2 regions of the Terrabacter sp. 2TAF16 genome follow, and region 2 is predicted to be linked to the other one. Evidence: predicted binding sites of a transcription regulator. Region 2 holds the regulator's gene; the other holds the start of a gene.
What was found. The regulator LexA, encoded in region 2, represses DNA repair genes until DNA is damaged. The targets are predictions, from matches to a motif close to TCGAACANNTGTTCGA.

Region 1: the regulator LexA is predicted to act here: its motif matches at 2,315-2,330, upstream of AB4Z14_RS04350 (HNH endonuclease signature motif containing protein).

The regions. Positions count from the first base shown of each region.
Region 1 covers NZ_JBFRFZ010000003.1:94,350-109,804, reverse strand. Annotated here, with positions in the region: gene AB4Z14_RS04360 (hypothetical protein) at 1-86, shown strand, start outside; gene AB4Z14_RS04355 (hypothetical protein) at 116-541, opposite strand; gene AB4Z14_RS04350 (HNH endonuclease signature motif containing protein) at 798-2,276, opposite strand; gene AB4Z14_RS04345 (DMT family transporter) at 2,402-3,259, opposite strand; gene AB4Z14_RS04340 (rhodanese-like domain-containing protein) at 3,526-3,906, shown strand; gene AB4Z14_RS04335 (glutamate decarboxylase) at 3,943-5,319, opposite strand; gene AB4Z14_RS04330 (hypothetical protein) at 5,354-6,052, opposite strand; gene AB4Z14_RS04325 (LysR family transcriptional regulator ArgP) at 6,081-7,022, opposite strand; gene AB4Z14_RS04320 (LysE/ArgO family amino acid transporter) at 7,093-7,689, shown strand; gene AB4Z14_RS04315 (nuclease-related domain-containing protein) at 7,747-8,673, shown strand; gene AB4Z14_RS04310 (hypothetical protein) at 8,831-8,989, shown strand; gene AB4Z14_RS04305 (helix-turn-helix transcriptional regulator) at 9,058-12,000, shown strand; gene AB4Z14_RS04300 (hypothetical protein) at 12,007-13,215, opposite strand; gene AB4Z14_RS04295 (ArsR/SmtB family transcription factor) at 13,274-14,269, shown strand; gene AB4Z14_RS04290 (peptidoglycan-binding protein) at 14,327-15,325, shown strand; gene AB4Z14_RS04285 (DUF2853 family protein) at 15,435-15,455, shown strand, end outside.
Region 2 covers NZ_JBFRFZ010000007.1:163,273-178,727, forward strand. Annotated here, with positions in the region: gene AB4Z14_RS12755 (alpha/beta hydrolase) at 1-1,136, opposite strand, end outside; gene AB4Z14_RS12760 (hypothetical protein) at 1,172-1,477, opposite strand; gene AB4Z14_RS12765 (LysM peptidoglycan-binding domain-containing protein) at 1,745-2,158, opposite strand; gene lexA (transcriptional repressor LexA) at 2,387-3,112, shown strand; gene AB4Z14_RS12775 (hypothetical protein) at 3,222-4,157, shown strand; gene AB4Z14_RS12780 (phosphotransferase) at 4,161-5,204, opposite strand; gene AB4Z14_RS12785 (Sir2 family NAD-dependent protein deacetylase) at 5,188-6,150, opposite strand; gene AB4Z14_RS12790 (LysR family transcriptional regulator) at 6,235-7,182, shown strand; gene AB4Z14_RS12795 (peroxidase-related enzyme) at 7,249-7,830, shown strand; gene AB4Z14_RS12800 (gamma-glutamyltransferase) at 7,827-9,350, shown strand; gene AB4Z14_RS12805 (class I SAM-dependent methyltransferase) at 9,813-11,138, shown strand; gene AB4Z14_RS12810 (DUF1295 domain-containing protein) at 11,144-12,019, shown strand; gene AB4Z14_RS12815 (cupin domain-containing protein) at 12,029-12,508, shown strand; gene AB4Z14_RS12820 (ComEC/Rec2 family competence protein) at 12,516-15,056, opposite strand; gene AB4Z14_RS12825 (helix-hairpin-helix domain-containing protein) at 15,053-15,455, opposite strand, start outside.

The DNA of each region.
Region 1 (15,455 bases), on a different contig from region 2:
CACTGCCGCGCGCTCCCTTCGGCGCCGACGCCGAGGTCGACCGCGACATCGAGCGCGTCCTGCACGACGTGCCCGTCACCCGCTGACACACCTGGCCCGCGCCGGCTGGCGGCCGTCAGTCGATGCGCGGCCACAGGTCGTGCGGATCGCGAGCCGGTCGGAAGCCACAGGCCTCGGCGAGGTGCCGGGCGTCGCGGAACCGACGGGCGAGCGACACGGGCTCGTGCGCGTCACTGCCGAAGCTCACCGCGCCACCGCCGACGTCGTGCCACCAGCGGACGACCGTCGGGTGCAGCGGCAGGACCGTGTTGATCTCGAGCACCTTGCCGGCCTCCGCGACGGCCTCGAGGGCCTGGTGGAATTCGACCTCGAACTCCGCCGGGTCGAAGGGGCCGTCCGCGGCCTCGTCCCAAGAACGGATGGGGTCGTCGATGTGGGCGAGGACCTCGAAGGCGTCGTCGGCCGCGACCATGGCTGCGACGTCGCGCAGGTAGCTGCGGACGATGTCCGCGGCAGTCCCAGCTCGAGCGCCCGCGCGCACGTGCGGTCCATGGATCCGTGCGCGGCGTCCCACGACCACTCGCTGTGCACATGACTGTCCGCCGGGAGCGTCATCCGGCCACGCTAGGCCCACCCGCCGCCATTGGCGCTGTCGAAGCCGCGCGCCAGCCGGCCCCGCCCGCCTGCGGGTCCTGCTCGACGCTGTCGGCCATCCCTTCTTGCCTCACGACCGTCACCGGCGACTGAGCCCGGACCAGCCTCACTGCACGCCGTGCCCGCACAGCCGAGCCCAGCGGTCAGAAGGGTGGCGGATCGTCGGCAGTCTCGGCTCCAGCTGAAAGGCATCGAGGCGGTGGACCCGAGCCCGGGTCGCGGAGGGCTTCTCGCCAGTCCTTGGGATAGGTGATGTAGTCGCGACCGGCGAGCGAGGACCAGGAGATGCCGTCGTCGTCGACCCGCTCGACCTGCCAGACTCCGGCGGTCTTGCCGTTGTGGCAGCCCCGGCTCAGGGACTCGGAGTTGGAGACGTGGGTGGAGCCGGCCGGCCACGGGACGACGTGGTCGAGGTCGCACCGGTCGGCCGGCACCTGGCACCCGGGGGCCCGGCAGACGCCGTCGACGGCCCGCACGTGCTCGACCATCGCGGCGGTCGGGCGGTAGCAGTCGGTGGAGAGCTCGAGGGCGCGGCCGGTGTCGACGTCGACGGCAAGGCGCTGCCACACCGAGCCCGGTGCGGTCATGATCTGGCGGGCGTGGGCGGCGGTGACCCAGCCGTGGCCGGGCAGCTCGCAGGCGGCGTCGGACATCCCGACGGCGACCTCGAACGGGACGACGATGCGGACGGCCGCGGGCGCCGCGTCGGACAGCAGGCCCGTACACGAGAGCTCTTCCTCGAGACCACCACCGAGACCGCCACCGGCACCGACAGGTCCTCCAGTGCCGGACGGGACGACGCCGAAGAGGGCGAGGTCGCAGAGCAGGTCGCTGCGCAGCTGGTCGAGGCTGCGGTCGTCGCCACCCGCGCGGGCGACCCGAGCCAGGGCATCGACCCGGTCGAGCACACCGACGATCCGCTCGGCCGGCGCGACGACGGTGAACGTCCCCATCCCGTCCTCGACGAGGCGGCCGTACGCCGTGCGGCGCAGACGAGAGGACCGGCGGCGCTCCTCGGCAGCCCGGGAGTCGGCCGAGCGGACGCACCGCTGCAACCGCGTGGCGAAGAGGCGCTGAGAGGCGACCGCGCCGTCCGGAGCCGGCGCGAGCACCGTGGCCTCGAGGTCGGGGAGGACGTCGTCGCCCAGCGCCCGCGTCTCGACGACGACGCGCAGGGCTCGCTGGAGACTGACAGCACCGGTCCGCAGCCGCTCACGCAGCACCCGATGACGCCGGGGTGCTGTCGCGAGCTCGAGCCGGCGGGCGACCTCGGTCGCGCCCACCCCGGTCGCCCAGGCGATCTCCTGCGCGGCGACCTGGTCGGCCGTGATCGGGACGGGCGAGCTCGTCGTCCACCGGGCGAGCTGCTGCTCCTCGACGGAGTGCAGCGCGGCATACGCGTCGACGAGACGACCCTCGAGGCGAGCCTTCTGGACCTCGAGGCGCTCGATCTGCGAGAGCACCTCCTCGGCCTCGTCATCCAACGTGAGGGACGCGCTGCGCTCCTGCGCGCGATCGGCGCGGGCCTTCGCCTGACCGAGCAGCCAGACCACGCGGGGATCGAGGCTGCTGCCACCGTCAGTCGCGTCGGGCGCCGGACGCCCGGTGTCGAGGAATGGCACGAACTCACTCCTCCCACCCGGGTCGCCGACCCCTCTATTGGAACACACGTTCGATAGACTGTGAAGGTCTGTCCACACTGTGAGTCCATCCGATCCCGTTGCGTCGCAAAGGGATCGGAGCGCGCTCACTCCTCCGCGGTCGGATCCACTCGTGGCTTGCGCCGCGTCAGCAGGACACCGGCGATGCACAACGCCCCGCCGACGAAGGTCAGGGGCGGCGGCACCTCGAAGAGCAGCGCCCAGGCGATGAGTGTCGCGATGAACGGCACGAGGAACGTCGTCAGGGTCAGCGTGCCGGCATCGCTGCGCGCCAGCACGTAGGCCCACGTCGAGAAGGCGATGGCGGTCGGGAAGATGCCGAGGTAGGCGATCCACCACAAGGTGCTGGGCTCGCTGTCACGCACCACGGTGACGAGCTCGCCGCTCCACGGCAGGCACACGACGGCGCCGATGATGCAGGCGAGCCACGTGACCTCGGGACCCGGCAACCGCCCGAGTAGCGGCTTCTGCGCGAGGACGCCCACGGCATACGTCACCGCAGCCAGGACGGCGAGCCACACGCCCACCATGTCGCCGGAGTCGCCTGAGGAGAAGCCGCGCGCGATGACGACGACACCGGCGAAGCCGACGGCCATGCCGATGAGCAGCCAACGCGTCATCTTCTCACCGAGGAAGACCGTGGCGAGGAGCGCGACGATGATCGGCCCGATCTGCACGATGAGCGCGGAGGTGCCGGCGTCGATGCGCCGCTCGGCCTCGTTGAGGGCGAGGTTGTAGATGCCGAACCAGCCGACCCCGCAGAGCAGCAGCAGGGGCCAGTCGCGGCGGGCCGGCCAGGTCCGCGGCCGTCGGAAGACGAGGACCCCGAGGGCGACCGACGCGACGAGCAGACGCCCGAGCGACAGCGCGCCCGGCGGCACGTCTCGGCCGAGGTGGCGGATCGCGACGAACGCGGACGCCCAGAGGAGGAGCGTCACGGCCACGGCAGCCAGGATGAGCCACCTTGCACGGCGAGCGCTGGACGGGGCCTGGGATGCAGTGCGGGAGTCCACGGTCACCCGACGACCGTAGGCGTCGACACCGACAGAGCGCCGCCGGTTTTCCGGTCAGATGTCCCCCACATCCCGCCACCACGGACGGGTGTCAGGCGTCCGGTCGCACAGGCGCCGACGCCCGCCGTGTGGCACGGTGGACGTGCCCCCAGCGCAAGGGTGCCGACCTGCCGCTGCCCGTCCCGAGAGGCCTGACCATGTCCCGACCCCGCACCATCGACGAGGTCCTCGCCGAGGCTCGCGGTCGCCTCCACCGGCTCACGCCCGAGCAGGCCGAGATGGCACGTGCGGACGGCGCGCTCGTCGTCGACATCCGCCCCGCCGCCCAGCGTGCGGCCGAGGGTGAGCTGCCCTTCGCGACGGTGATCGAGCGCAACGTCCTCGAGTGGCGTCTCGATCCCTCGAGCGACGCGTCGCTGCCGGTCGCGAGCCACGACCTCGAGGTGATCGTCCTCTGCCAGGAGGGCTACACGTCCAGCCTGGCGGCCGCCTCGCTCCAGGACCTCGGCATCCACCGCGCCACCGACGTCATCGGGGGGTATGCCGCGTGGCGGGCGTGGCTCGCCTCCGCCGAGTAGGCCCGGACCGAGGACGGTCGAGGGCGCAGCAGTTGATCAGTGGCCCGGGCCGCTGACCATCTTGGCTCGCTCCGACTCGTGTGCCGCACCCTTCGCGGCCAGCGTCGTGCAGGCCTCCTCGATGTCGCGGGCCAGCGTGTCGACGTGCTCGCGGCTCATCGTCTCCTTGACCAGCGCGCGCATGATGGTGACGTCCTGGGCGTCGGGCGGCAGCGTGTAGGCGGGCACCATCCAACCGCGCTCGGCAGACAGCTGCCAGGCGATGTCGAACTCGTCGTACCCGTGGTCACCGGACAGCATGAAGGCGACGAGCGGGAGCTGCTCCTCCTCCCGGCCGATCAGCTCGAAGCGCCCCATCGCCTCGAGCTTGTCGCCGAGCATCCGAGCATTCGCCTGCATGTTGCGCATGATGTAGGTGTAGCCCTCACGTCCGTAGCGCACGAGGTTGTAGTACTGCGCCAGGACCATCGCCGACCCCGTCGAGAAGTTCAGGGTGAAGGTCGAGTCGGTCTTGCCGAGGTAGTTCTCCTTGAAGACCAGGTCGGGCGCCAGGTCTGCGACCTCCCGGAAGATCAGCCAGCCGATGCCCGGATAGACCAGGCCGAACTTGTGACCCGAGACGTTGATCGAGCGCACCTGCTCGAGCCGGAAGTCCCACGGCGAGTCGGGGTAGAGGAACGGCCACACGAAGCCACCACTGGCCCCGTCGACATGAAGCGGCACGTCGAGGTCACGCTCTCGCTTCATCTGCACGAGGAGGTCGTTGATGCCGACGATGTCGTCCTTGTGGCCGGTGAAGGTGGTGCCGAGGACGGCCGCGACTCCGATGGTGTTCTCGTCCACGTGCGGCGCGACGTCCTCCGGGCCGATGGTGTACTTCCCGGGCTGAAGCGGGACGATCCGCGCCTCGACGTCGAAGTAGCGACAGAACTTCTCCCACACGACGTGCACGTCGCCGCCGAAGACCAGGTTCGGACGCTCCGTCGAGCCGCCCGCGGCCTGGCGACGGGTGCGCCAGTTCCACTTCAGCGACAGACCGCCGAGCATGATCGCCTCGGACGAGCCCTGCGTACGAGCTCCCGTGGTCTCGCCCGGGGCGTGGAACAGGTCGGCGAGCATCCGGATGCACCGCTGCTCGATCTCGGCCGTGCGCGGGTACTCCGCGTGGTCGATGAAGTTGCGGTGCAGGTTCTCCGCGATGATCTGCTGCGCCTCCGGCTCCATCCAGGTGGTGACGAAGGTCGCGAGGTTGCGCCCCGGATCCCCTTCGAGGGCGAGGTCTTCGGCCACCAGGCGCCGGGCGTCCACCGCGCTCATCCCCGTGACCGGGAACTCACGGCTGGGCACCTCCTCGGTCACGAAGCGGTTGCCGTAGAGCGCTGCTATGGCGTTGATCTCGGACGGTGTGGACATGCGCTTCTCCTTGAGTCGGACGGAGGGGTGGTGTCTAGGGACTCGCGGGCGTGGCGGTCGCGACGACACGACGCCAGGCCGGGAGCAGGAGTGCGGCGCCGACGAGGAAGCACACGGCGCCCCAGAAGGTCCCGGCCACGGCGATCCGCGTGCTCAGCACCTGGTCCGTGCTCGGCACGACGTAGCTGGCGATCGCGGAGGCCATGAAGAACACCGAGCCGAGCATGTTGAGCCAGGCGATCCGCCACGGGAACGACCGGGGCTGGACGCTGAGGAAGCGGCTCGAGACCGCGAGCACGGCGCAGGCGCTCGCCACGAGGAAGAGCACCGACCCGTAGAGGTCGGGCCGCCACACGTAGCGATCGGACTCGGCGGCCGTCGCGTTGTGGGTCACGGCGGCGACGGTGCTGACGTTGAAGAACAGCGTGCCGGGGAGCTGCACGGCCGCGGCCAGCCAGTTCAGGTCGTGCGGCAGCCAGCACCACAGACGGGCCTGGACCGGCTGGTGCTGGGTGACCTCGTCGACGGCGGTCGTCGAGGGGTTCTGCGCCTGCACGAGCTGGCAGGACGAAGCGCTGGTGAAGAAGACCGAGCCGACGACGTAGGTGACGCCATCGACCCATCCGCCGACGGCATTCAGGTAGGCAGGCAACGAGCCCAGCACGAAGCACGCAGAGCCGGCCATGAAGAGCCAGGCGATCGCCGCGTTCAGGCGTTCTGGTCGTACCCTCATCCTCGGCTCGCTCCCGTCGACGGGTCGATCACTCCACTATCGAGCGGCCTTGGTCGCCGCGGCTCACCCCTTGCGGGTGACTGCCGCCATCCGGATGGATCCCGCCACGCGCCGACTCGCGTCGGACCGTGTCGCTCAGCCGGTCGAGGTGCGCCGAGGGCAGCCGCCACCGCTGCCAGTAGAGCTGGACGTCGACGTGGTCGCGCGACCCGAGTCGCACGAGCTCACCAGCGTCGAGCAACGGCCCGAGCTGAGTTGTCAGGAGCGCACCCCAGCCGAGCCCGGAGCGGACCGCCGTCACGAAGCCACCCCCGTCGGGCACCTCGTGCGTCGGCGGCGCGACGTCCACGCCGCGCCGGTCGAGGATGCGCTGCTGGATGTCGTCCTTGTCGTTGAAACGCACGAGCGGCATTGCGGCCCAGTCGATCCCACGGCCGACCCGATATCGGTCCACGAGCGGCGGCGCCGCCGCTGGCAGGTAGCGCATCGTGACGAGAGGCTCGGTCGAGCAGCCCTGGACCGGCGTCGGGTCGGACGTCACGGCGCCGAGCACCTCACCCGACCGGAGCAGCCGAGCCGAGTGGTCCTGGTCCTCGACCCTCAGGCGCAGCACGACGTCGTCCCAGGCGGCAGCCTCGGTCAGCACCGCACCGAACCACGTCGACATCGAGTCCGCGTTGACGACGATCGGCAGGTCGACCCGGGACCGACCGTCGGCGACAAGCCCCGCAAGCGCCTCCGACTCGAGCAGTCCCTGCTGCCGGGCGAGCCGGACGAGCGCCTCGCCCGCGCTCGTGGCGCGACACGGGGTGCTGCGCACGACGACGACCTGGCCGACCTCGGCCTCGAGCGCCTTGACCCGCTGGCTCACGGCCGACGGTGTCACGTGGAGCCGTCGGGCCGCCGCGTCGAAGGTGCCGGTGTCGATGATGGCGAGCAGGGTCGCGAGGTGCTCGGGCTGGAGCCGCATGAAGCCATGCTAATGATGGTGAAGAAACCTTCGCTTCACTGAAGGTCGCGATCCCTCTACGGTCGAGGGCGTGACCTCCCTCGTGCCCGGCTTCCTCACGATGGCCTCGCTCATCGTGGCCATCGGCGCGCAGAACGCCTACGTGCTCCGTACCGGCCTCGCGCGTCACCACGTCGGGCTCGTCGTCGCCGTCTGCGCCGTGAGCGACGCCGTCCTCGTCCTCGCCGGCGTGCTCGGCGTGGGCGGTCTGGTCACGGCCCACCCGGGACTGCTGACGGTCGTGCGGTGGGTCGGGGCGGCATACCTCGTCGGCTACGGCCTGCTGTGCCTGCGCAACGCGCGCCACCCCAAGGGCCTCGAAGCCGGCGCCATCCAGCGGTCGCGCAGAGGCGTGCTCGCGACGGTCCTCGCGCTCACGTGGCTCAACCCGCACGTCTACCTCGACACCGTGCTGCTCGTCGGGTCGCTCGCCAACCAGCACGGTCCGGACGGACGGTGGTGGTTCGCCGGTGGGGCCGCGCTCGCCAGCGTCGTGTGGTTCACCTCGCTCGGCTACGGCGCGCGCCTGCTCGCGCCGCTCTTCGCGCGGCCGGCCACGTGGCGCGTCCTCGACGTCGCGATCGCCGTCGTCATGTTCACCATCGCCGCCACCCTCCTCCTCGGCTGAACGCCTGATTCGCTCGTTGGCCTGCGCGACGGAAGGGCTCGACCTAACCTCTGCTGCGTGAGCACGGGGGAGGTCGCCGACGTCGGCGACGACAAACGCATGAGGCTTCGGTATGCCGGCACGTGCCGACGGTGCGCCGCCGCGCTCCCAGCAGGGACCCGTGCCGTCTACGAACGGTCGAGCCGGACCGTGCGCTGCCTCGAGTGCCCGGGTGAGTCGGCCACGACGGTCGCCCCGGGGTGTGACGACGTCGGCGTGGCCGTCGTCCCCGACGAACCACGGGCCCAGCCGTCCCTCCAGCCCGAGCCGGCCCGGGAAACCAGCGGCCCGGCCGGCGGGTCGGCGCGGCGCGAGTTCGAACGACGGCGCGACGCCCGGGAGCGCCGCGTTCGCGAGCGCCACCCGCGCATCGGCGGATTCCTCCTCGCCATCACCGAGGAGCCGCAGAGCACCCGGGCCTGGAACACCGGCGCGGAGGGTGAGCAGTTCGTGGGCGGCCGTCTCGACGCCCTCGTGGGTGACGACCTCGCCGTGCTGCACGACCGGCGCATTCCGAGGACGCGGGCCAACATCGACCACGTCGTCGTCTCGCGCCACGGCATCTTCGTCGTCGACGCGAAGAAGTACCAGGGCAGGCCCGCCCTCCGCGTCGAGGGCGGGCTCTTCCGCCCCCGCACAGAGAAGCTCGTCGTCGGTGGACGTGACTGCACGAAGCTCGTCGACGGGGTGCTGGGGCAGGTCGACCTCGTCCGCACGTCCGTCGACGACCCGACCGTCCCCGTGACGGGCGTGCTGTGCTTCGTCGCTGCCGACTGGCCGCTCATCGGCGGTGCCTTCACGACGCGCGGAGTTCACGTGCTGTGGTCCAAGCGCCTCCTGCAGCTCGTCACCGCGACGCCGTCCACCCGCGACACAGCGCCGCTCGCGACCGTGGACGTCGCAGCCGTGCGCGATCGGCTGGCGGCCGCCTTCCCGCCCGCCTGAAGCTCCACCGGGTGCCTACCTCAGACGGGTCCACACGGCATACGCCATCGGATCTGAGGTAGTCGGCGGGCAGGGATAGGGCGGTCGTCCGATGTGGGGGTCTACCTCAGCAACCGAGTCTGGAGAAGTCCAGAACGGCACGAGCAGAGGAAAGACCATGACCACCCAGTACATCGACTTCCGCACCGTCCAGGTCGAGATCGAGTCCCGCTACCCGCAGCGTCGTCGCGTCCGCCGCGACTCGTCGCTCGAGATCATGCGTCGCACCATGGCGCGGGTCTCCCGAGAGGAGAACAACCCGGGCCGCGCGCGGTGACGACGGCGACGCGACCCGTGTCGCCGACCGTCCCGCTCCTGTCGGCGGAGTACGCGATGATTCCGCGTATGCCGCTCAGCACGGGCCCCCTCATCGGGCGGGACACCGACCTGTCCCGTCTCGCCGACGCCATCGGACTGCGCCCCACCCCGGGTGCCCGGCCCGGTGGCGTCGTCGTGCTGTCCGGCGACGCCGGCATCGGCAAGTCCCGCATCGTGGGGCACCTCGTCGCCGAGGCCACCGCGTCCGACTGGTTCACCGCAGTCGGTCACTGTGTCGGCCAGGCGGGCAGCAGCCTCGCCTACCTCCCCTTCGTCGAGCTCGTCGGAACCATCGACGCAGGCCATCCCGACGTCGTCGAGCGGGTGCTCGAGACCCACCCGAGCCTCGGCCACCTGCTGCCCGGGCGCGCCGACGCACCCGACCGGGACCGTTCCGGACGCAGCACCGACCCCGGCCAGGTCGCCGAGGCCGTGCACGCCCTGCTGTCCGCGCTCGGCGACGCCCAGCCGTCCCTCCTCGTCGTCGAGGACGTCCACTGGGCCGACCACTCCTCGCGCGACCTCATCACCCTCCTGCTGACCCGTGGCTTCACGCACGCGGTCGGCCTCGTCGTGACCTACCGCTCCGACGACCTCTACCGCCGCCACCCCCTGCACGAGACGCTCGCCGTGTGGGCGCGCATCGCGGGTCTCGAGCACGTCGAGCTCGCCCCGCTCCCCGACGACGCCGTGCGAGAGCTCGTCTCCGGCATCGAGGGCGCCCCCACTGACGCCGCGACGAACGCCGAGATCGCCCGCCGCTCCGAGGGCAACCCGTTCTTCGCCGAGGAGCTCGTCGCGAGCGCCGCGGCCGGCCAGGGCCTGACCGGCGGCCTGAGCCGCGTGCTCCGCGCCCGCGTCGAGCAGCTCGACGACACCGCCCAGCGCGTGCTCCGAGCCATCGCCCTCAAGGGAGGGCAGTTCATCGGCCACGACCTCCTCTCCCGCGTCGTCGACCTCCCCGACGAGACGCTCGAGGCCGCGCTGGCCGCCGCGGTGGAGCACCACGTCCTCGAGGCCCGCTGGCCGCCGGCCTACACCTTCCGCCACGCCCTCCTCGGTGAGGCCGTGGCCGACAGCCTCCTGCCCGGCGAGCGCCTCCGGCTCCACCGGGCGTATGCCGCCGTGCTGGCCGAGCGTCCCGAACTCGCCCCCGCGTCCGAGCTGGCCCGCCACGCCGCCGCCGTGGGCGACCTGCCGACGGCGGTCCGCGCGAGTCGAGCCGCGGCGGAGGCCGCCATGGCCGTCGGCGGTCCGCAGGAGGCGCTGCTGCTCCTCGAGCGCGCGCTCTCGTGGCTCGACGAGGACGACCCCGAGCGCGACGAGGTGACCCTCCGGGCCTCGCGCGCGGCGATGGTCGCCGGTGAGCCGATCCGAGCCATGGACCTGCTGCGCGACCGGCTGGACCATCCCGGCACCGCGCAGGACCCGGGCGCGCGCGCCGACCTGCTCTCGACGCTCGTCATCCGCTCGCGCATCCTCGACCTGCCGATCGACTCCATCGCCCTGACCGACGAGGCCCTGTCGCTCATCGGCGAGGAGGCCGACGAGCGCCGGGTCCGGGTGCTCGTCGCCCGGGTGCAGGCGCTCGTCGACAACGGCTCGTTCGTCGAGGCGGCCGTCGTCGGCAACGAGGTGTCGCTGCTCGCCGAGCGTCTCGGACTCGGCGGCGCGCTCGCCGAGGTGCGCACCATCATGGCTCGCATCCTCGAGGCCCAGGAGGACCTCGACTCGGTCGAGACGCACCTTCGCTCGATCGTCGCCGACATCGACCCCGACGACCCTCTCCTCCTGCGCGCCCTGCACCAGCTCGCGTCCCTCGCGCACCGCCGCGGCGACCTTCCCGGGTCGCTCGAGCTCTACGACCGCGGGGCCGCCGTCGCCCGGCGGATGCACCGAGAGTGGGCACCCTGGGGGCAGGAGTGCCGCCTGCTCGGCGGACTCACGGCCTACGAGCTCGGCGACTGGGACGGCGCGGCTCGACGCCTCGACCTCGCAGGGCGACCGGCCCCACAGCCGGGGCGCACGATCTTCACCGGCGCCGCCCTGCTCGTGCACGCCGGTCGCGGAGACCCCGTCGACCCCGACCTCATCGGGGCGATGCGGGAGTGGTGGCCCGTCGACGGCCTGTGCGTCGTGCTGACGACCATGCCCGCCGTCGACGTGCTCGGCCAGACGGGCGACCTCGGAGGGATGCTCGACCTCACCGAGGAGGCCGTCCGCGTCCTCGACGCCACGTGGGGCGAGTACCACGCCGTCGTGCGGCTCGCCGCGCTCGTGGCCGGGCAGGCTGCAGCGCTCGTGCCCCGGGCCGACCCGGCGCTCCGGGCCCGCGCCGTCGCCGTCGTCGAGGAGCTCGCCGATCGCGGCCGCCGCATCACTGAGCTCCGGCCCGCCGTCGAGAAGGCGAGCCGCCCGAAGTTCGAGCGTGCCGCCGCCGAGTCGCTCGAGGACACGAGCCGCGAGACGTGGGCGTGGACCGCACGGCTCGAGGCCGAGGTGCTGCGGCTGCAGCGGGTCGCCGGGGTCGAGGAGCCGCCGCCGGTGACCGAGCTCGTCGACGCGTGGCGCGAGAGCGTCGCGGCCTTCGAGCGCTACGGCCACGTCTTCGAGACCGCCCGCTCGCGGGCGCGGCTCGCCGAGGCCCTGCGGGCCGCGGGCGAGGACGTCGAGTCCCGCACGGTCGCCGAACTGGCCCGCGAGGAGGCCGTCAGGCTCGAGGCCAAGCCGCTCCTCGCCGAGCTCGACGCGGTGCGCCCCGCCGGCGTGACGGTCGACCTCACCCCTCGCGAGCTCGAGGTGCTCGCGCTGCTGGCGCAGGGCCTGACCAACGGTCAGATCGGCAAGCAGCTCTACATCAGCACCAAGACCGTGAGCGTCCACGTCTCCAACCTCCTGGCCAAGCTCGGCGCCTCCGGTCGCACCGAGGCGGCCGCCATCGCGCGACGACGTGGGCTCGTGACCGGATGAAGGCGGTCAGGCTGGCGCGCCCTCGCGCACGGCGACCCCGGGTCGCGACCGGCGCAGACCGGGGGTGAGGGCGACCGAGACGACCACCGAGGCGACGGCCATGACGCCCATCGCCTGCGCGGCCGCGACCGGCCCCATCCCCAGCGCGGTCGCGACGACGCCCCCGAGCAGCGCCCCGAGGGCCTGGCCCACCATGAGGCCCGTGCCCTGCAGCCCGAAGACCTGGCCTCGCGCCTGCGCGTCGGTGTGCGTCACCAGCCGCTCCTGCAGGGGCAGGCTCGCCGAGTAGCCCACGGACGCCACGAAGGCCAGCGCAGCGGCATACGGAAGCGACGGGACGGCGAAGAAGGCGAGGTAGGGGATCGCGAGCAGGAGCCGCAGCGGGCCGATGAGCCGGTCGCGCACGGCCACGGCGAGGAAGCGCCCGACGACGACGTCGCCGAGCAGCATCCCTGCCGCGGTGACGGCGAAGAGGTAGCCCGCGCGCTCGCCTGCGAACGGCACGAAGAGTGCCTCGCACCCGACGATGAGCCCGTTGGGCACCCACAACGTCAGGTAGAGCGGACGGATGACGCGCGACCCGAGCAGGGCGCGGTTGACCTCGCGGGTGCGGCGCACGAGGGAGGTGGCCGCGTGCCGCGGCGGGTGGTCCTCGAGGCCGAGGCGGAGCAGCACGACCGCGACGAGGAGGGCGACACCCGAGCCGAGGAAGAGCTCGGTCGTCGTGAAGGTGATGAGGAGCAGACCGCCGATGCCGTAGCCGACGATCTGCATGCCGCCGACCGCGATGTTCATCGTCGCCCGGCCGAGGATGAAGCCGTCGGGCGGGAGGATGTCGGAGACGAGCGCCATCATGCTGCCGCCGAGCGCCGAGGTGATGAGCGGGCCGACGGCGAGCAGCGCGAAGCGCCAACCCCACCCGAGCCCCGGGATCGCCTGGAGCAGGTCGCTCACCATCGTCGTCGTGAAGACGAGGACCAACGCGGTGCGCGGACGGACGAGGTCGGAGCCGGAGCCGAAGAGGGTCTGGCCGACGATGCGCATGAGCGGCGCGCCGAACATCGCGAGGGCCGTCAGGACCGGCGACCCCGTGGCCGCGAACGTGATGGTGCCGAGCGCGAGGGACGCGACGGCATACGCCCCGATGTTGATGCACTGGACGAGGAAGAGGACCCGGAACTCACGGATGGCGAACAGCTGGCGGTAGGTCTTCACTCGCTCCACCCTGACGACTCGCGGCCCGGGCCGCTAATCTTTCGGAGGGAGGCGAAACATGGGGACGTGGCGGATCTCGGCCGACCTGCTGGCGCGGAGCCGCTTCGTGGTGTCCCCGCGCATCGAGACGGTCGCCGCCCTCAACGACCTCGTGCGGCCCAGCGACGCCGCGGGGCGGGCCTTCGCCGCCGCGCACCGTGAGTCGTTCGAGGCGATGCTTGCAGAGCACCCCGTGCGGCGTGCCGTCCTCGACCACAGCTGGCGCACGGGATGGATCTCCGACTGGCTCGCACTCCCGCCAGACGGTCCGGGTCGCAGCTTCGCCGACGAGGTCGATGACGTGCGAGCCTTGGGGGACAAGCGAATTCGCGCCTACCTGCGCGAGAGCACCCCCGAGGCGTCGCTGCCGCGCATCCTCAGCCGACCGGGCACGGCCGAGCAGGCGGCCCAGCTGCTCGAGTGGGTGTGGACGCACGCCCTCGCCAGCGACTGGGGCCGCCGCGAGCGCATCCTGCGTGCCGACATCGTGTCGCGGACGGCGCGCCTCGCGACCCACGGCTGGGCCGCCGTGCTGCGTGACCTCGGCCGCGACCGCCAGTGGCTCGGCGACGGCCAGCTCCGGATCAACCGCTACGACCTGCCCTCGCGCGTCCTCGACGACGACGCCGACCTCTACTTCGTGCCCGCCCACGGGACCGCCACGTGGGTCGGCTGGGACCTCCCCCGTCGCTACGCCATCTACTACCCCGTGACCGGAGCCCTCGCCGAGGTCGACGGCCAGGCAGACGACGGGCTCGAGCGCCTCGTCGGCAGCGCTCGGGCACGGCTGCTGCGCGCCCTCGACGGACCGTCGAGCACGAGCGCGCTCGTCGCCCGCACGGGTATGCCGCTGGGCTCGGTCGGCGACCACCTCAAGGTGCTGCTCGCCTCGGGCACCGTGCTGCGCCGACGGTCGGGACGCGAGGTGCTCTACTGGCGCACCGCCCTGGGCGACGCCCTCGTGGCCTCCGGTCGGGGAGTTCTCCCCATGTACCGCAACGCCGCTCGCCCCTAGCGTCGGCGCTGCGGACGCGCCCGCGTCCACGCCACCGACACACGCTCAGGGGTAGTCATGTGTGAGCTCCACGAAACCACCAGTCCCGCCGTCGGGCGCCGCACACTGATCCGCGGCGCGGGCGGCCTCCTCATCGGCGGCGGACTCGTCGCGGCCACGGCCACCGCCGCCCAGGCCGCCACATCCCAGAACGGCTGGCCCGCCGGCTCGTCGTCGACCGTCCCGCTCGCCACCCTGGCCGTCGGCGCCGCGACCTTCCCGGCCGGCGTCCGCCGTGGTGACGTCCACGTCGTCCTCGGCTACGTCGCCCGCCGCTTCAACAGCGAGGTCGAGGGGCTCGTCAAGGGCTGGTGCTGGGGCCACAGCTACCGTCCGATCTCGGGCAGCACCACCCTGTCGAACCACTCGAGCGGCACGGCCATCGACCTCAACGCCCCGCGCCACCCGCTCGGCAGGTCAGGCACCTTCACGGCGACGCAGCGATCGCACATCCGCTCGATCCTGAACTCCTGCAACGGAGTCGTGCGCTGGGGCGGCGACTACTCGGGCCGCAAGGACGAGATGCACTTCGAGATCAACGTCCGCCCCGGGGATGCTCGCCTCGCGGCCCTCGCCCGGCGGATCGGCGGCGGTGGCGGCACCCCGACGCCCGCCCCGAGCGCCTGGACCACGGTCGACCGAGGGGCGAGCGGCTTCCGCGTCACGGCCATCCAGCACCTCCTGCGCCAGCGCGGGTTCAGCCTCACCGTCGACGGCTCGTTCGGACCGACGACCCAGAGCCGCGTCATCTCGTTCCAGCACTCCAAGGGCCTCACGGCCGACGGCGTCGTCGGACCGAAGACGTGGTCGGCGCTCGTCGTCTCCGTCAAGCGCGGCTCGAGCGGCCAGGCCGTCGTCGCCGCGCAGAAGCTGCTGACCCACCGGGGCTACAGCCTCACGGCCGACGGCGTCTTCGGCGCGATGACCGCGACGAAGACGCAGGCGTTCCAGCAGTCCCGGGGCCTCACCGCCGACGGTGTCGTGGGCGCCCGCACCTGGGCGATGCTCACCGCCTGACGAGCGGACGATTCTCCCCGGAACTTCCCAGCGAGGACCCTTCTCCGGCAGCGATTTCAGGTCTAGCGTCTGCGGTGTTCACGCCATTCGACGAAGAGGGGCACGGCACATGGCAGAAGACTGGGCAGCT
Region 2 (15,455 bases):
GTGACGATCTCGTGGACCTGCGGCGCGTCGTAGCCCATCCACGTCACGAGTGCGACGTCCTCACCACGCGCCACCGCCTTGGCCTCCGAACGCATCCGCACGAAGGTGTCGTCGTAGCGCCGGAGATCGGCCCCGACCATGGTCGACAGGCCGCCGACGAACGTGACGACGTGCTCGGCCCGGTCGACGTCGCCGATCGCGACGACCGCCTTGACGTCGGGTCCGTTCGCGTCGACGAGGAGCAGACGTCGGGGTCCACCGTCGCGACGCCCGAGCACGTCGCGCACCGCCTGCAGGGCCGCCACGTGCTCGGCCGAACGGGTGCGCTCGGCGGCATTGCTCGCAGACGCCGCCCGCTGCGCCTCCTGCTCGCGGGTCCAGGCAGCCTGCTCCGCTCGGCCGAGCAGGACGAGGTTGGCCTCGTGGCGAGCGGCGGCCGGCACCCCGTCGCGAGGACCCACCCAGTCCGGACGCTCACGGATGGCGCGGCGTCGCTCCTCGTCGGTCAGGGACCGCCACCAGGCGGCGGAGGCGAACACCTGACCGCCGACCCCGGCACTCGTCGAGGGCCCCGCCGGCGGAGGTGGCAGCTGCGGGTCCAGCTGCCCGGCAGTCCCCGGAGACGCCGTCGCGCCACGGGCAGCGGTCAGCAGCCCTCTCCACAGCTCGTCGTCGGTCTGGCTCGCGGCCTGTCGGGCCCGCGCCAGACAGGCGTGCACCTCGACCCTCAACAGCTCGTCGAGCCGTGCCCGGTGCGCCTCGCCTGCAGGGTCACCGAGCGACGCGCGGACGGGAAGGAAGAGCCGACCCTCGCCGTCGACCCAGGCGCCCTCGTCGGCGGCTCGACGGTCGGCGCGACCGACGAGCTCGAGCGCCGACTGCAGACGTGCCGCGGCGTGCCCGACCGCGTGACCGGTCACCGCGATGCTCCCCGCGAGCCGTCCGAGGCCGGCGACGACGAGGCCGTAGCGGTCGGCGGCCGCCGAGGAGGCCGCGCCCGACCAGCGCGGCGCGGCGGCGCGACGCCACAGCACGAGCTCCGCGAGTCCGAGGACCCGGAGGCGGTGCTCCTCGAGGCGCCGGCCCACCTCGAGCAGGGACTGCGGCCGGCAGGCCCGGACATCGGCGACGGTCATGGTCAGCGGAGCACCGGCACCCGCCACACCAGGTCTCATCGGGTGCCGCCGGATGACGACGACCGCAGGGCCTGCCGAGACGCGTGCTCGACGGCGTCATAGGTGTCGGCGGCCGTGGCGAGGCAGCGGCCCAGCTCGCGCAGCTCCCAGCGGGTCCCGGCCAGCCGCGCCTCCCACGCCGCAGCGACCTGGCCGAGGCCGCCGGCGACACGACCACCGGGGATCGCCCCACCGAGTGGCCGCAGCTCGTCGGCGATCCTCAGCCGCCGCACCCGCGCCAGCACCTCGCCGACCGAGGCGGCGTCCTCGCGCAGCGCGTCGGTGTCCACGTCGTAGCGCATCCCCTGCTCCCTTCCGAGGACAGCCACGCTAGGCAAGGCGCCCGAGGACTCGAGCCCGTCATCCACAGGGGTCGGGAACGGCAGCTGCGGGCACAGCAGGACGCCGCACCCCGGTCAGGGATGCGGCGTCCGGGGCAGGAACGGCGGGGTCGAAGCGCCGCTACCGCCAGCCGCTGAAGGTGGAGCCAACGCGGCGGATCGGAAGGGCCGGGACGGGCGCAGCCGGACACACGGCATACGTCCTCGGCCGGCCCAGGAGGCCCCGGGTCAGCGACCCGGGACGACGAGCTGCTGGCCGGCGTGGACCGAGCTGGTGCTGAGCGCGTTGGCGATCTGCAACTCGACGACACCCTCGGCCGTGGTGAGCTCAGGCAGCTCGCGGGCGGCGATGCCCGACAGGGTCTGGCCGGACCGGACCGTGATCGTGCGCGGCTCGCCCGTGGCCGACGCGAGCTGACCGGCGAGTCCGACGCCGAGGAGGGAGACGACGCCCGCGACGAGGAGCGTCACGACGAGGCGACCGAAACGCGTCAGGCGCATCGGCGGCCTCGCGGCACGCGCCGCACGAGCGGCCTCCGGCCCGGTGGGGACGAGGACGAGACGGGGCCGACCGGTCGGCTGCGACCGCGCGGGCTCCTCGGTGTGCGGCTGACGAACGGCCTCGAGGACGATGGCGCTCATGGTGACCTCCCCTTGCTCCTGATCTGGCGAACACGTGTTCGATAGAACGTCTGTACGAGTTGTAGCACGTATGTTCGATGAAGTCGAGACACGCATCGAACAGGTGTTTGGCAACTGTGTTCGAACTGCGTAGTCTTTCCTCACACCACAGACCTCACCAGCCACCACTGACACTGGCCCCACACCCAGCGTCACGACGCGGACTGACGAGCCGACGAAGGGGACACCATGGGCGTGACCGAGCTTCCCGATCGCGAGACCGGCGACGGTCTCACCGTCCGCCAGCGGCGGGTGCTCGAGGTCATCCGCAACTCCGTCGACCGGCGCGGCTACCCGCCGAGCATGCGCGAGATCGGCGACGCCGTCGGCCTCGCCAGCCCTTCGAGCGTCTCCCACCAGCTCAACGCCCTCGTCGCCAAGGGCTACCTGCGACGCGACCCGAACCGGCCGCGGGCCCTCGAGGTCGTCTCTCCCGACGCGAAGGCCGAGGAGCTCGGCTACCGCGGAGGCGACCCGACCGTGCCACGTCCACGGGGCGACCACTACGACACCGAGACCGACTCGGGCGACGCGCGCCCCGAGGCCTCCTATGTCCCGGTGCTCGGCCAGATCGCCGCCGGCGTGCCGATCACGGCCGAGGAGGTCGTCGAGGACGTCTTCCCGCTGCCCAAGCAGCTCGTGGGCGAGGGCGATCTCTTCCTGCTCAAGGTCACCGGCGACTCGATGGTCGAGGCCGCCATCTGCGACGGCGACTGGGTCGTCGTGCGCCAGCAGCAGCACGCCGAGAACGGCGACGTCGTGGCCGCGATGCTCGACAACGAGGCGACGGTCAAGACGTTCAAGCGCACCGACGGGCACGTGTGGCTCATGCCGCACAACCCTGACTTCTCGCCCATCGACGGCGACCACGCGACGATCCTCGGCAAGGTCACGGCGGTCCTGCGCCGGCTCTGACGACGCGCCGCTCCCCCACCCGACGACGGATGCCGTCGGCGCCCCTCGCGCCGGCGGCATCGTCGCGTCCGGGAGGCGTATCGGACGCGACGGCGCGAGACTCTGACTCGTGAGTCCTGCGAAGGAGACCGCCATGGCACCCGGCCGCACCCGCGACGTCGTCTTCACCTACCGCTACCTGCGCGGCGCAATGATCGCCCTGCTCCTCATGCTGCTCCTCTCGGTGGGCTACCAGTGGTGGTGGGAGACCGACCACTCGTGCTGGCTCGGCTCGATCAGCGCGTACTACTACACGCCGGCGCGGACCGTCTTCGTCGGCTCGCTGTGCGCGCTCGGGGCCAGCCTCATCGCCTACAAGGGGCACTCGCCCGAGGAGGACGTGCTGCTCAACTTCTCGGGCTTCATGGCCTTCGTCGTCGCCATGGTCCCGACGGTGCCGGACGGGCGGTGCGGGCCGAACGCGTACACCCAGACCCCGGCCGAGATCGCCGCGGCCGTGCGCAACAACATCTGGTCTCTCGTCGTCGTCGCCGTCCTCGCGGCCCTCGTGGCCGCCTGGCTCAAGCGCGGCGCGATGACGCGCGACCCGTCCGACCGGCCTACGGTGCGCTCGATGGTCGTCTCGGCCGTCTGCGGTCTGGTGCTGCTCGCGGAGCTCACCCTCTTCCTCGTGCTGCGCGACCGGTTCATCGCGCTGAGCCACGGCATCGCCGCGGGCACCATGGTGGCCGGGGTGATCGCCGTCATGGTCTTCAGCGCCCTGCGCGCCGAGGAGCGCCACCAAGGCACCACCGGTGGCACCGGCGCGAGCGGAACGCTCTACAAGCGCATCTACATCGCGATCGCGGTCGCCCTGGCCTTCGCCCTGGGGGCGACGGTGCTGACGGCCCTGACGGTGCGCGGCTTCGACCACCTGATCCTCATCGCCGAGGTCATCATCATCGTGCTCTTCGCCGCCTACTGGGGCGTGCAGACCAAGGAGCTGTGGGACCTGCGCGAGGCCGATGGCGCCGAGGCGCGTTCGGCTCGGTCCGTGGCCGAATAGCCTTCAGGACAGCGGCGGTTCGTCACCGAGAGCACCGAGCCACCACGTGCCGGCGTCGCCGTGCTCGACCGCCTCCTCCGGCGTCAGGGTCGCGGTGACCCGGAGCCACGACTCGGCGCGCCCGAGCCGCCCGAGCCGCAGCGCGGACGGCAGGGCCGAGCGCAGTGCAGCGACCGGGACGACGTCGCCCCAGACCTCGAGCGCGGCGTCCGCCACCCGCCTCAGCCGAGGGTCGTCCGGGGTGGCGCCGAAGCGGTGGAGCAGCACGTTGAGCGGGACGAAGAGCGCGGACAGCGGGTGGGCGAGCACGGCGTCACCGAAGTCGAAGAAGCGCATCCCGTGCGCCGTCGCGAAGACGTTGCTGGCGTGGAGGTCGTTGTGCACGAGGCTCTCCCGCAGGCCGAGACTCCCCACGTCGTCGGCCCACGCCGTGACCGCCGGCAGCAGCGCACGCAACCGGTGCGCGACGTCGTCGGCCATGCGGCGCGGGTCGTCCGGGGCCAGGGCCGTCAGGGACGCGACCCTCGCCTCGACGTAGGCCGCCGACTCGGCCGGAGGCAGGGCCGTGATGCCCGCGCCGAGGAGGTCCGCCTCGTGGCCGACGAGCTCGCGCTGGAGGTGCATCGCCTCGGCGGCGACCCGGCACCAGGCGTCGACGTCGTCGTCAGCGACCGTCAGGGCGAAGACCGGTCCTTGGTCGGGCACGAGGTGCAGGCCGCGCTCGACGTCGGCCGCGACGACCGGGACGACCCGGTGCGGCGACAGGCGGTCGAGCACGACGAGCAGGGCCGCTTCGAACGACTGGTGCGCGCAGTTCTGCTTGGCCCAGTAGGTGGCGCCGTCGGATGTGACACCGCGCCACACCGTCGACCAGGGGCGTTGGTGCACCGCGTCGAGCGACACGAGGTCGATGCCGAGACCGCCCAGGACTCCACCGACCCACTCGCGCAGCTCGGCCTCGAACGCGCCGGACGTCCAGCGGACGGACGGGCCGTCCCCGGACTCCGGGAGGGCGGCATACCAAGGCAGTTCAGTGCCCGAGGGCATCGCGCAGCTCCGTCAGCGTCGGGCCGAGAGGCGCGTGGAGGCGCAGCGTCGCCTCGGCGTCGCCGCGCGTCGCCGACCGCGTGACGATCGCGACGGGCACGTCGCGCTGGTGCGCGCGACGGACGAAGCGGTAGCCGCTCATGACCGACAGCGACGACCCGAGCACGAGGACGGCGCCGGCACCCTCGACGAGCGAGAAGCACTGCTCCACGAGCGCCTTGGGCACCGACTCACCGAAGAAGACGACGTCGGGCTTGACGGTGTCGTGGCCGCAGACGAGGCAGCGCGGGGCGTGGAAGGACTCGACGAGCGCGTCGGCGAGCACGATGTCACCGTCGGGCCGCACCTGCTCACCCCACTGCGAGCCCACCACGTGCGCCGCCTCCTCGAAGCGGTCCATGAAGCCGGGGTTGGCCTCGGTCATCCTCTCGTGCAGACCGATTCGCGAGGTGTACTCGCCGCACGTGAGACAGACAGCACGGTCGAGGGACCCGTGCAGCTCGATGACGTCCGTAGCCCCCGCAGCCTGGTGCAGGCCGTCGACGTTCTGGGTGATGATCGGCCCGACGTAGCCCGCACGTTGCAGGTCGGTGACGACGCGGTGCCCCTCGTTGGGGGCGGCGGCATTGAAGCGCTGCCAGCCGATGTAGCTGCGGGCCCAGTAACGCCGACGGGCCTCGCTCGACCCCGCGAACTCGCCGTACGTCATCGGCTCGACCCGACGGGTCCCGTCGGGCCCGCGGTAGTCGGGGATGCCCGACTCGGTCGAGAGCCCCGCACCGGAGAGCACGACGACGCCGCCGCCACTGACGAGGTCGACGAGGTCGTCGAAGGTGCCGAGGTCGTGCGTCTGGAGCGGCAGGGTGCGCGAGGTGGAGAGCCGGGTCGTCGCCGGGGTGACCGCGGCGGCCGTCGACTGCGGGGGTATGCCGTTCGGCTGCTGCACCCGGCAAGCCTACGTGCCGCTCCGGCACCATTCTCGACCGATCGGCTACAGCAGGATTCCATAATCATCGGTTATGATGAGGACATGATCGATGCTGCCGGCCTGCGGGTCATGAAGGCCATTGCCGACGAGGGAAGCTTCACGAGCGCTGCCAACGCGCTGGGCTTCACGCAACCGGCCATCTCGCAGATGGTCCGCCGGCTCGAGCAGCGCACCGGGACCGTCCTCGTCGAGCGCTACGGCCGCCAGGTCCGCCTCACCGAGGCCGGTCAGGTACTCGCCCGACACGCGGTCGGCGTCCTCGCCGCCCTCGACGCGGCCGAGGAGGAGATCACCGCGATCGCCGGCCTGCGCGCCGGACGGGTTCGCCTCCAGGCCTTCCCCAGCTCGTCTGCCACGCTGGTGCCCCGGACGCTCGCCATCCTCAAGGCCCGCCACCCCGACATCACCGTCACCTTCACCGAGGCCGAGCCGCCGGAGTCGCTCGCGGCCCTGCGCAACGGCGACTGCGACGTCGCGGTCGCCTTCGCCTACGAGGGTGGCGACCTCGGTGAGCTCGAGGAGGACCTCTCGCTCCTCGTGACCCGCCGGCTCATGGACGACGAGGTGCGTCTCGTCGTCCCCGGCACACACCCGCACGCCGGCGACGCGGCCGCCTCCCTCGCCGACTTCTCGGGCGAGGAGTGGATCGCCGGCTGCCCCCGCTGTCGCGGCCACCTCCTGTCGCTCGCCGACACCGCCGGCTTCCGGCCCAACGTGGCGTTCGAGACCGAGGACTACGTCGCCCAGCTCGGGCTCGTCACGGCCGGGCTGGGCGTGGCCCTCGTGCCCGACCTCATCCTCAACGCCGCCAAGCACGACGAGGTCGCGACCCTGCCGCTCTCCCCCGCGTCGCGCCGCCAGATCCTCGCCGTGACGACTCCCGACCTGCAGCGCGTGCCTGCCGTCGCCGCTGCCCTCGACGCACTGTGCGAGGCCGCCGGCGCCGACCCGAAGGCCTCCACCGCCGAGCTCGTCGGCGCCAAGACCTGACGGGTGGCTCGCCGCGCGAGGGCGCGCCACGGGCGCTCGGCCCCCACGCGGCATACGGTGGGCCTCATGGGTGACCGCGAGCGCATCTCGTACCTGGCCGTGCCCGAGCGCGACGACGTCCCGGAGGGCGTGAGCCGCCTCTGGGACAAGGCACAGGAGACCGTCGGCTTCGTGCCCAACGTCTTCCGCGCCCAGGCGGTCAACGGCGAACAGTTCCTCGCGTGGTGGGGCTACTTCAACCTCCTCGTCAACAAGGAGGGGCACCTGAGCAACGCCGACCGCGAGCTGCTGGCCGTCGTCGTCAGCAGCGTCAACCGGTGCACGTACTGCGAGGTGAGCCACGGCGCAGCCCTCCGGGAGCACACCGGAGACCCCGTGACCGCCGACCTCGTCGCCTCGAACTGGCGGCAGGCAGGGCTTGCCCGCCGTGAGTATGCGATGGCCTCCTACGCCGAGAAGCTGACTCTCCATCCCGCCGAGGTCACCGAGGCCGACCTCGTCCCGCTGCGAGCCGTGGGACTCGACGACCACCAGGTGGTCGAGCTCGTCCAGGTCGTCGGGATGTTCAACCTCACCAACCGGGTGTCGACGGCGCTGGGGCTCGTGCCGAACTCGGAGTACCACTCGAGCGGCAGAGCGACCTCATGAGCCGGGTGGCGCTCGCCGCTCCGGGTCCGGCGGCCCTGCAGGCCGGGCTCGAGGTGGCAGCCGAGGGCGGTAACGCCGTCGATGCGGCCATCGCCGCGTCCCTGGCGGCCATGAGCACCGAGCCCGGGGTCGTCAGTCTGATGGGTGGCGCCTTCGTCAACGTGTGGCTCGCCGGCGACGACCCTGTCGTCATCGACGGCAACGTCGAGATGCCCGGCCGGGGACTGGACCGGTCGGCCTTCGGCCACGGCGTCCGGCAGGTCCCCACCGACTACGGCGGCGGGGTGACGATCGGTGCGGGACACGCTGCGGTCGCGAACTCCGGTGCCGTGCAGGCACTCTCAGCCGCCAGGGACCGCTTCGGGAAGGTGCCGTGGCGGCGGCTCGTGGAGCCGTCGGCCCGGACCTGTCGCGACGGGTACCGGGTCGGCGCGGCCGCCGCCCTCTACCTCGGCATCGTCCGCGACACGCTCTTCGGCCACGACCCCGAGGCCCACGCCCTCGTGACAGGAGCCGACGGCGGACCGCTCGAGCCGGGCGAGACCTCCCTCAACGTCGACCTCGCCGACATCTTGGACCTCCTTGCGGCACAAGGGGCCTCGCTCTTCACGACCGGCGCCGTCGGACGCGTTCTCGTCGAGGACATGGCCGCGAACGGTGGGTTGATCACGATGGCCGACCTCACGGCATACGAGGCCGTGGAGCGTGCACCCACGATGCGGACCGTCGGCTCCTGGCACATCGCCCTCAACCCGCCGCCCTCCGTGGGCGGCCCGATGCTCGCGGCCATGCTCGGCCAGCTGGCGCGGCACGAGGACTGGACGTGGGCCGAGGTCATCGAGATCCAGCGCCGGGTCCTCGCCTACCGCCTCTCCGTCCACGACAGGTCCCTCGACCTCGACGCCGACGGCCATGCCCTCCTCGAGGCGGTGGAGCGACACGGGCTGGCGGGGCTTCCCACCTCGGCCTCCACTGCTCACGTCTCCGCCGTGGACGAGGACGGGAACGCGTGTGCCATCACGATGTCGTGCGGATACGGCGCCGGCATGGTGATCCCCGGCACCGGCATCCTGCTCAACAACGCCCTGGGCGAGCCGGAGCTCAACCGGCTCGGCATCCACGCCGTGTCCCCCGGCACGCGGCTCGCCTCGAACATGGCCCCGACCACCGGCCGCAGCTCCTCGGGCACCGCGCTCGCCGTCGGCTCACCCGGGGCGGATCGGATCACGACGGCGCTCATGCAGGTGCTCGGACGCGGACTCCTTCGCGGCGACGACCTCCAGCACTCGATCGACGCCCCGCGCTTGCACGTGCGGTTCATGGACGATGGGTCCCCACGCGTCGAGCACGAGCCGTCGGACGACATCGCGGCCGCGATCGAGGCGAGCGGATTCCCGTCGCACCGCTTCCCAGGGCCGCACATGTACTTCGGTGGGGTGGGCGCAGCGGTGCTGGGTCCGGACGGGCTGGTAGCCGCCGGGGACGCGAGACGGGACGGGTCGGTGGGGGTCTCCTCCTGACCGGGTGCGGTCGCCATCGCCACCAAACTCGGTGCGGACGTGGGCGTGCCGTGCGATCCTCGTCGCACCCGGACGGTCGGAGGGCCGACGGAGACTCGGGGGGCACGGCCATGCAGCGACGCCGACGAACCAGCTGGCTCCGCAGGCTGCCTCGCTGGGTGTCGTCGTCATGCAGGCGACCTATCGCACCTCGACCCGCGAGTGGCGCGTCGTCGGGAAGCGACGGGCCTGCCGCCGGATCTCGAGACCGTGCGCCTCGGAGCTGCCGACACCCTCATCGGGTCGGCCGCCGTCGACACCACGGGCGCATGGTCCGTGCGCGTCCCCGACGGCTCCTGGGGGCAGGCGCGGGACGCGAGGACGCGATCCGGGTATCTCCATGACGGTGCGCCGTGCCGCCCCATCCGACGCGCGGCCGGCACCGAATCATCTTGAGTCGACCCCCAACGAGAGGCCACCCCGATGACCATGACCGACGACCGCCCCGACGCTCCCGCCCCCTCCGCGGCGTCCTCCCGACCGAACGGCATCGCCGCCCGGCTGGCGGCCGTCGTCGAGCCCCTCTTCGGCGGCCAGCTGCCCGTGCGCCTCAAGGCGTGGGACGGCACCGTCGCCGGACCCGCCGACGCCCCGACCGTCGTCCTGCGCGATCCCGCGGCGCTGCGCCGGCTCGTGCGCCACCCCGGCGAGCTCGGTCTCGCCCAGGCGTACGTCACGGGCGAGCTCGACGTCGAGGGTGACCTGCTCGACGGCTTCCGTCGCGTGTGGTCGACGGCCCGTACGCTCGCGGGCGGCCGTCCCTCGGCCGGCACCGTGGCTTCCGTCGCCACGAACGGCATCAGGACGGCGTTCGACCTCGGTGTCGTGGGGCTGCCGCCCGAGCCGCCCGTCTCGCAGGCCCGGCTCCGCGGGCGCCTGCACACCCAGACCCGCGACCGCAGCGCCATCGAGCACCACTACAACCTCTCCAACGAGTTCTACTCGCTCATCCTCGACCCGCACATGGCCTACTCGTGCGGCTACTGGACGAGCACCGAGCCCGGCTACACCGTCGAGGACTCGCAGCGCGACAAGCTCGACCTCGTGTGCCGCAAGCTCGGCATCGCGCCCGGCAGCCGGCACCTCGACATCGGCTGCGGCTGGGGCTCCCTCTCGCTGCACGCAGCCGAGACGTTCGGCGCCCACGTCGTCGGCGTGACGATCTCGAGCGAGCAGAAGGCCTTCATCGACGAGCGGATCCGCGAGCGCGGCCTGCAGGATCGCGTCGAGATCCGGCTCCAGGACTACCGCGAGGTGCCGGACGGCCCCTTCGACACCATCTCCTCGATCGAGATGGGCGAGCACGTCGGGCAGAAGAACTACCCGGCGTTCACGGGGCAGATCCACCGCCTGCTGCGGCCGGGCGGTCGCGCGCTGATCCAGCAGATGTCGCGCACGACGCGCCCCGGCGGCGGTCCCTTCATCGAGGCCTTCATCGCGCCCGACATGCACATGCGTCCGGTCGGCGAGACGGTCGACCTCATCGAGCAGGCCGGTCTCGAGGTCCGCGACGTGCACGCCCTGCGTGAGCACTACGTGTGGACCGTCAACGCCTGGTACGACACGTTCGAGGCCAACTGGGACCAGGTCGTGGCCATGGTCGGCGAGGAGGTCGGCCGTGTCTGGCGTCTCTACCTCGTCGGTGGCGCGCTCGCCTTCGAGGAGGGCCGCATGGGCGTCGACCAGATCCTCGCCGTGAAGCCGACGGCCGACGGCCGCAGCGGTATGCCGCCCGTCCGGGCCTGGTGACCACCGTGACGTCAGTCTGGACGTCCGTCGCTCCCGTCGTGGCTCCGGCGGCCGACGCCGCCGGCTTCGACGGCGGCGCCTTCGGGCGCACGCTGCTGTTCACGGCGCTCGCCGTCGTGGTCGTTCTCGGCATCACGTTCGCCGTGGCGCTGCGCGTCGGCAAGCAGGCCGTCATCGACGTGACCTGGGGGCTCGGGTTCGCGGCCATCGCCCTCACGGCGTTCGTGACGAGCGGCGGCCACGGTGACGCGCTGCGGCGCTGGCTGGCGCTGGTGCTCACGGTCGTGTGGGGGCTTCGCCTGGCCGCGCACATCTTCAGCCGGTCACGGGGCAAGGGTGAGGACCCGCGCTACGAGGCGATGCTCAAGCGTGCCGACGGCAACCCGAACGCCTACGCGCTGCTGCACATCTACCTCCCGCAGGGCGTCATCATGTGGTTCGTCTCGCTGCCGGTCCAGATCGCGATGTTCGTCGAGGGTGGCATCGGCTGGGTGCTGTGGCTGGGCGTCGTCGTCTGGGCCATCGGCTTCTTCTTCGAGTCGGTCGGCGACCTGCAGCTGACACGCTTCCGCAACGACCCCGCCAACAAGGGCACGGTGCTCGACACCGGCCTCTGGCGCTACACGCGGCACCCGAACTACTTCGGCGACGCGAGCGTCTGGACCGGGCTGTTCCTCGTCGCGGCAAGCGCCTGGCCCGGCGTGCTGACGATCCTGTCGCCGGCCGTCATGGTGTGGAACCTCTACGGCGGCACAGGCAAGAAGCTGCTCGAGAAGGACATCGGCGACCGCCGCCCCGACTACGCCGACTACGTGCGCCGGACGAGCGGCTTCTTCCCGTGGCCGCCGAAGCCCGCAGACCCGTCGGTGAAGCCCGGCTGAGCAGGCACCATGACCATCGGTGCTAGGGGCGGGATGATGGACGGCATGCGCCCGCCCCTCGCGGACGTCCTCGACCTCGAGCCGCACCCGGAGGGCGGGTGGTTCCGGCAGACGTGGGTCTCCCCCGACACCGTGACGCTTCCGGACGGTCGCGTGCGAGCGACCGCCACCCTCATCCACTTCCTCCTGCCCGCCGGCGAGTCCTCGGCCTGGCACCGGGTCGCCTCCGACGAGGTGTGGCTCGCCCACACCGGCTCGGTCGTGCTCGAGCTGGGCGGCACCGGAGCCCAGCCACCCTCCGAGGGTGGTGCCGACCCGGTCGCGCTCGGTCTCGACCTCATGGCGGGACAGGTGGCCCAGGTGGTCGTCCCCGCGCACGTCTGGCAGCGCACCGTGCCGGGTGATGACGACGCGCTCGTCAGCTGCCTCGTGTCGCCCGGCTTCGACTTCGTCGACTTCGAGCTCGCGCCGGGGGCCGCGCACGACTGACGGGCCCTCACCCGGAAACCGCGCGGACCTCGTCCCCGTCTGTGACGACTGCGACGTCACCCTCGAGGTCGGTGCGGTGCACGTGGAAACCCCTGTCCTGCAAGGCTTCCATCGTGGCGGGCGCAGGGTGGCCGTAGTCGTTGCCGGCGCCGACGCTGATGAGCGCGAGCCGTCCGTCGACGTGGTCGAGGATGCGGTCGTCGCGGTTGCTCGACCCGTGGTGGGCCACCTTGAGCACGTCGACGCGGCCCCAGCGCTGCGGGTCGAGCTGTGACTCGTGGAGCACCTGCCCGGCGGCCTCGCGCTCGATGTCACCTGCCAGCAGCACGGTGACGCCGTGGACGTGCATCGTCATCACGACCGAGCCGTTGTTGGGCACGGAGCCCGCGTCGATGCGGCGCGCGGGCCACCAGACGTCGGCAGTCACCGCCCCGACGGCAAGGCGCTCTCCGGCCCGCAGCTCGCCCAGAGGTATGCGTCGGGCGGCGGCGAGCCGGGCGACGCGGGCTGCCTCGGCGGGCGGGTCGAGCACGGGCGAGGCCCGGATCTCGGCGACCGGCCTCTCGAGCACCGCGGCCAGTCCGCCGACGTGGTCGGCGTGGTAGTGGGTCAGCACGACGAGGTCGACGGCCGTCGCGCCGATGCGCTCGAGGCAGGCCCGCATCGGCTCCGGGCCGGGACCGGTGTCCACGACGACGACGTGTCCGCCGCCGTTGTCGACGACGAGCCCGTCGCCCTGACCGACGTCGCAGGCGATGAGGGCCCATCCGGGTGGGGGCCAGGCGATCGGCGCGGTCGGCGCCGCGAAGCCCGTCGCGAGCACGACGACGGCGACGGCCACCGTGGGGCGGTGTCTCGTGCGGAACCACGCCCACGGCGCCCCGGCGACGACGCCGACGGTGAGGACGGCGAGCAGGATCGCCGCGCCGGCCGAGTCGCCCCAGGCGATGCTGCCGAAGGGCAGGTCGGCGCACCACCGCGCCACGGCAGCGATGGCCTGGGCCGGTAGCGCCGCGACCCACGCGAGCCCCGCCGCACCCGCGACCCAGACGACCGAGACGAGCGCGACGACGACGCCGACGACGGTCGTCGGCGCGACGAAGGGCGCAGCGAGGAGGTTGGCGAGCACGGCGACGACCGAGACACTCCCCTGCAGAGGCACGACGACCGGCGCACAGACGGCTTGCGCCGCGACCGGGATCGCGAGGACGGGACCCAAGGGCTTGAGGAGTCTCGGGAGCCCCCGGGAGATGACGCGCCCCCACGGCCGGGCGAGGACCAGCAGCCCGAGGGTGGCGATGCTCGACAGGGCGAAACCGTAGGAGCGGGACAGCCACGGGTCCCACACGAGCAGCACGACGATCGCACCGGCGAGCGCCGGGATGCCCGCCCGGCGCCGCGACGTCGAGAGTGCGAGCAGCCCGACGAGCCCCATGACGGCGGCGCGCACGACGCTGGGCTCGGGGCGGGCGAGGACGACGAAGCCGAGCAGGCCCAGCGCAGCCGCCGCCGGGCGCCAACGTCGCCGGACTCCGACCAGCCCGCAGAGCCACACCACCGCGGCGAGCACGAACGTGACGTTGCTGCCGGACACCGCGCTGAGGTGGCTGAGACCCGTCTCGAGCATCGCCGCGGTGAGGTCGGGGGGCGTCTGTGAGGTGTCGCCGACGACGAGCGCCGGGACGAGCCCGCGCGCGTCGGGCCAGAGGTCGGCGGTGGCGGCTCGGAAACGCCCACGCACCGCATCGGCCGCCGCGAAGACCCCACCGGCGGACCCGACGACCTCGACGGCGCCCTTGGGGGTCGCCACCGCGACGACGTCGTCGCCGGGCTCGGCCGGTCCGAGCCGCAGGACGGCCTCGACCTCGTCGTGCCACCGCAGTGTCGACCACTGCGTGCCTCGTCCGATGACGAGCACGGGAGCGGTCACCGTCGTGGTGCGACCTCGCCCCGCGACCTGGGTCACGTCGAGGCGCACGACGCTGACGACGGCGGCATCGGGACGGTCCGCCGCCCCGGCGCCGGTCCCGCCACCGACCGCTCGTGGCTCGGCGGCCACCGTGGCCCTCACCGTGACCACGGCTCGCTCGGCGGCCAGTCCCTCGACCGGACCTGCGGTCCGCACGGCCCGGTGGCCGACGCCGGCGCCGAGCAGGAGGGAGAGGACGGCGCAGACGGCTGCCACGCCGCGCAGAGCAGGCGGCCCGAACTCCATGGCACTCGCGCGCACGCCCCCACCGCGACGCGGCAGCCGCACGAGCCGCGGTAGGCACGCGGTGACCCCGCGCCCAGCCGCGGTGGCAGCAAGGACACCTCCCGCGATGGCGGCCAGGGCCACCGCGGCGACGAGCCAGATCGGGGCGAGGAGTCCCCAGAAAGCCAGGGCAGGCCACACCACCACCACGGGCACCAGGAGCCGCAGGTCGAGGCGCCGCGACGTGCGGGGCCGGACTCGCCGCACCGTCTCGCGCCCGGTCAGCACGACGAGCGATGGGCCCCGCGGCGCCTGCTCGCGCTCCCTCGGGGGGTCCGACGCCCGCGGCGTCACAGCGTCACCTTGGGGCGCAGCTGGGCCATGAGCTTGTCGCCGATGCCGCTCACCTCGCCGAGCTCGTCGACCGAGGTGAAGCGACCGTGCTCGGTGCGCCAGTCGATGATCCGCTGGGCGAGCACCGGCCCGACGCCGGGCAGCGTGTCGAGTGCTGCCGCGTCGGCCGCGTTGAGGCTCACCGGGCCGTTCGAGCCACCGGACGAGCCCGACGTGCCTGCGCCACCGGCGCCACCGGCGCCGCTGCTTCCCGCGCCCCCAGCCCCTCCGGCTCCCGGACCTACGGCCGGCGACTCCCCCGGCCTCGGCACCCGGATCTGCTCGCCGTCGACGACGAGCCGCGCGAGGTTGAGGGCCGCGACGTCCGCGCCCGTCCGGGTGCCCCCGGCTGCCGTGAGG